DNA from 2 places in the Bradyrhizobium sp. UFLA03-84 genome. Region 2 is predicted to be linked to the other one. Evidence: riboswitches for the same ligand, from Rfam matches in the RefSeq annotation. Region 2 holds a riboswitch; the other holds the start of a gene.
The links. Region 2 has a riboswitch for cobalamin ahead of CK489_RS23025 (DUF1636 family protein). Riboswitches for the same ligand answer to the same signal wherever they lie in the genome.
Positions count from the first base shown of each region.

Region 1: it holds a riboswitch for cobalamin, as region 2 does, so the genes downstream of both, CK489_RS01870 (TonB-dependent receptor) here and CK489_RS23025 (DUF1636 family protein) in region 2, are expected to answer to the same signal.

Region 1 is NZ_NSJY01000003.1:396,873-399,319, reverse strand. It holds gene CK489_RS01880 (amidohydrolase family protein) at 1-13, shown strand, start outside; gene CK489_RS01875 (CobW family GTP-binding protein) at 15-941, shown strand; cobalamin riboswitch at 1,038-1,233, shown strand; gene CK489_RS01870 (TonB-dependent receptor) at 1,340-2,447, shown strand, end outside.
Region 2 is NZ_NSJY01000014.1:293,372-295,818, reverse strand. It holds gene cobW (cobalamin biosynthesis protein CobW) at 1-755, opposite strand, end outside; gene CK489_RS23025 (DUF1636 family protein) at 752-1,126, opposite strand; cobalamin riboswitch at 1,221-1,435, opposite strand; gene cobO (cob(I)yrinic acid a,c-diamide adenosyltransferase) at 1,472-2,125, shown strand; gene CK489_RS23015 (cobyric acid synthase) at 2,138-2,447, shown strand, end outside.

The sequences.
Region 1 (2,447 bases), on a different contig from region 2:
CATCGGGGGCTGACGTGCCGGTCCCGATCCTGCTGGTCGCGGGCTTCCTCGGGGCGGGCAAGACCACGGTCGTCAACCATCTGCTGGCGCATGCGCAAGGCAAGCGCATCGCCGCCGTGGTCAACGATTTCGGTGCGATCAACATCGACGCGGAGTTGATCGCCGGCGCCAGTGATGGCGTGGTCAGTCTGAGCAACGGCTGCATCTGCTGCACGCTGGAGGGCGATCTGCTGCGCACGCTTGCAACCTTGTTGCGGCGTGATCCGCGTCCCGAGTTCATCGTGATCGAGACCAGCGGCATCGCCGATCCCGCCGACATCGTCCGCAACCTGATGGATCCGGTGATCTGGAAGGAGGCGCCGCTGGAGACGGTGCTCTGCGTCGTCGACGCGACGCAGCCGGTGGCGATGCTGGATGACGCGCTGCTGCGCTCGCAGTTGCGGGCGGCGGATGTGGTGGCGCTGAGCAAGGTGGATCTCGCCGATGCAGCCGCCTGCGCCGCGATCCGCGCCGCCGTGCGAACGGTGCGGCCGGCGGCGGTGATTGTCGATGCCTTGCATGGCGAAGTGCCAACGGAATTGCTGTTTCCGGCCGATCTCGATCATGTGCCGGCGCCGCGCGAGGCCGCGCCGCGACGGCCGGCAGCTGATCGCTTCGAGACGCTGAGCTGGACCTCGGAGCGGCCGGTGCGGCTGCCGCGCCTGCAACAGGCGATCGGCAAACTGGCGCTGAAGCTGGCGCGGGCGAAGGGATTGTTCGAAACGGTGGAGCAGCCCGGGCGGCTGACGGTATTTCAACTCGCCGGCGGACGCGCGACGCTGGCTGCCGGCGGCGTACCAGCGCCCGGCGTGCCGCGTACGCGAATCGTATTCATCGCCGAGATGGGTGCGCTCTCGCGCGCCGAGATTGATGCGATCATGGAGCATTGCGTCGAGACTTAGTGAGGTAAGCCCGCACTCTTTGTGACGTCGCGGCCACGTACATCGGCAAAGCATGTGTGCGACAATCGCATCGAATTGACAGCTCTGCGTCCGCCACCTATCGTTTTTCTCGACGGTTCCCTTCGGGGATCAAAAGGGAATGCGGTGCGAGGGTAACCCCAATGCCGCAGCTGTCCCCGCAACTGTAAACGGCGAGCCTTTCGTCAATTTGCCACTGGGCCATCAGGCCCGGGAAGGCGTCGACAGGCGATGACCCGTGAGCCAGGAGACCTGCCGTCAGTCGTGGTCACACGCGAGCACATCGGGCGGGGGCGTCCTGGTGGGATCGGAGCACTGCCTTTTGGGCAATGCGCCAGTCCGCGTTCGCGGTGACGTGCCACGTTACCGCGAGTCGTTTCATGTCCTCGTCTCCCTCCGTTGCGCGCAACTGGCGCCTCGGTCTCGTCTGCTCCCTGTCATCGTTGCTGCTGCCGGCTGAGGCTTCGGCACAAACAGCTCCACCCACCACGCTCGATCCGATCGAGGTCGCCCCCTCGACATCCGCAAAGTTCAAACCCGCTGCGCGAAGCAGCAACAGCGCGGCGGCGCCGCGACGCGCCAGATCGGCGACGGTCGCCGCAGCCGGCGGCGCGCCGCGTGCCGCAGCGTCAGGCGCATCGGGGCCGGCATCGCCGACACTCAATGCAACGACGCAGGGCGGCACCGGCAGCCGCCTCAATCTGACGCCGCTGCAGACGCCGGCCAGCGTCGAGATCATCACGGCGCAGACCATCGCCGAACGCGGTCAGCACAATGTGCTCGATGCCGTCACCCAGAACGCGGCCGGCTTCATCGCCACGCCGGCGCCCGGCAATGGCGGGCTGTCGTTCAGCACCCGCGGTTTTGCCGGCAGCAACTCGGTGATGACGCTGTATGACGGCACGCGCTTCTATATCGGCTCCGGCACGCTGACGTTCCCTTACGACACCTGGTCGACGCAGCGCATCGAAGTGCTGCGCGGCCCGGCCTCGGTGCTGTACGGCGAAGGCGCGATCGGCGGCGTCATCAACGTGATCCCGAAGAAGCCGTTAGCCACGCCGTACAACGAGGCCGAGGTCTCGCTCGACAGCAACATGACGCGGCGGCTCTCGGTGGACTCTACTGGTCCGATCAATCCCAATGTGTCGTACCGCATCAACGCCACCGGCAACATGTCGGACGGCTGGGTCGATCGCGACACGACCTCGAATGCAGCGGTCTCGGCCGCCGTGCGCGTGCAGGCGTCGGACAATCTCGCCTTCACGCTGTCCGAGGACTATGGCGATCGCAGCCCGTCACGCTACTTCGGCACGCCGTTGCTCAACGGCTCGATCCAGGACGCGCTGCGCTTCAAGAGCTACAACGCATCCGACAGCGCGATCCGCTACCAGGACAGCTGGACCCAGTTCAAGACCGAATGGGATGTCGCCGACGGCATCAAGGTCAACAACACGCTCTACTATCTGACCAGCGAGCGGCACTGGCGCG
Region 2 (2,447 bases):
TCGTCGTGCTCGTGCTCTTCTTCGCCGTCGTGATGAGAGGGACGCGATGCGAGGTCATTTTCGGCCGCGGCGCCAAGCCCGAGGATCACGCGCGCGTCGATGGCGCCGTCGACGACGGGCAACATCGGCACCTCGCGCGGCATCTCGGCCGCGATCACCGCCTTGGCCGCGCTGATGCCTTCCGATCCGGCGAGATCGGCCTTGGTCAGCAGCACGATGTCGGCGCAGGCGATCTGGTCTTCGAACACTTCGGACAGCGGCGTCTCGTGGTCGAGATTGTCGTCGGCAGCACGCTGCGCATCCACCGCAGCCGGATCCGGCGCAAAGCGGCCGGCGGCAACGGCCTCTGCATCGGCCAGCGCGATCACGCCGTCGACGGTGATCCGCGAACGGATTTCGGGCCAGTCGAACGCCTTGAGCAGCGGCTTCGGCAGCGCGAGGCCCGATGTCTCGATCACGATGTGATCGGGCTTCACAGGCCGTGCCAGCAACTGCTCCATCGCCGGGATGAAATCGTCGGCGACGGTGCAGCAGATGCAGCCATTGGCGAGTTCAACGATGTTCTCGGTCGGGCAATTGGCATCGGCGCAGGATTTCAGGATGTCGCCGTCGACGCCTTCGCTGCCGAATTCGTTCACCAGCACCGCAAGCTTCTTGCCGTTGGCATTGCGGATCAGGTGCTGGATCAGCGTCGTCTTGCCGGACCCGAGAAAGCCGGTCACGACGGTGACCGGAACCTTGGCGAGTGTAGTCATTCTGCGGCCTCCGGCACGACGGGAAGAGGTGGAATGCGGGCAAGCGATTGCTTGCGGAAGATTTCCGGGCGGCTGCGCCACGGCACGATGCCGTCGGGCGCCGATGCGTAGGCGGAGGCACCGGCGATCACATCCCTGGCATTGGCTTCGGACAGGCGCCCGTAGACATAGGACCACCGGCCGGGCGCGCTGAGCGCAACCGAGCAGCCCTGGCTGCAAGCCGACAGGCATTCGACGGGAACCAGATTGACATCGTCGGGCACACCGGCCTCGACAAGCGCGGCATGCAGACGCGCACCGGGCGCGACTTCACCTTCCGCCAGCGTTTGGCCGGCGCGACAGGTGATACAGACATGAAGAGTAACGCTCATCGGCCTTCCTGGATTGACAGCGGGAAGCGATGAGGCACACGAACCGATCTTGCATCGGTCCGTTCCCCGTCGCGGAACACCCCGTCCGCCGGTCTCACAACATGCTGCGCTGGCAGGTCTCCCGGCTTGCGGAGTAGGATTTCTCCTTTGATGCCCACCTTCCCGACTCCTTACGGAATCAGTGGCTTGGGCATCTCTCCGGTCACGGTCGCGGGGGCGGCTGCGTTTCAGGCCGACCTTGCGGTCTCAGCCCTATCGCATTCCCTGTTCGCCTGTCGTAGGACAGGAACCAACGCGGGCCCACCATTCGTCCAAGCCTCGCACTTGTCAAGCCGAAGGAACGTGATGATTTCTGATGGAAACGACGCTGAGGACGGCGCCGTCGGCACCGACCCATCGCTGGACGCGCGCCACGCCGACAAGATGGCGAAAAAGAAGGCTGCCAGGGATCGCATCATGGCGACCAAGAGCGGCGAAAAAGGCCTGATCATCGTTCATACCGGCGCCGGCAAAGGAAAATCGTCCTCCGCCTTCGGCATGATCATGCGCTGCGTGGCGCACGGCTTTCCCTGCGCCGTGGTGCAGTTCATCAAGGGGGCCTGGGATACCGGCGAGCGCCGCCTGCTCACCGGGCATTTCGGCGATCTCTGTCAATTCCACGCGATGGGGGAAGGCTTTACCTGGGAGACGCAGGATCGCGCCCGCGACATCGCGGCGGCGCAAGCCGGCTGGGAAAAGGCCAAGCAGCTGATCGCAGACGAGAACCTGCGCATGGTGGTGCTCGACGAGATCAACATCGCGCTTCGCTACGACTATCTCGCGATCGCCGACGTCGTCGACTTCCTGACCACGTCCAAGCCGCCGATGACGCATGTCGTGCTCACCGGTCGCAACGCCAAGGACGAGTTGATCGAGATCGCCGACCTCGTCACCGAGATGACACTGGTGAAGCATCCGTTCCGCTCCGGCATCAAGGCCCAGCCGGGCGTCGAGTTCTAAGAGCCGAACGCCATGGCGCGCGCATTGATGATCCAGGGAGCCGGCTCGGACGTGGGCAAGTCGCTCATCGTCGCCGGCCTCGCGCGCGCCGCCACGCGGCGCGGCCTGCGCGTGCTGCCGTTCAAGCCGCAGAACATGTCGAACAATGCCGCCGTGACCGTCGACGGCGGCGAGATCGGACGCGCGCAGGCCTTGCAGGCGCTGGCCGCCGGCGTCGAGCCCCACACCGACATGAACCCGGTGTTGCTGAAACCCGAAACCGATGTCGGCGCCCAGGTCATCGTGCAGGGCAAGCGGATCGCCACCGCCCGCGCGCGCGAAT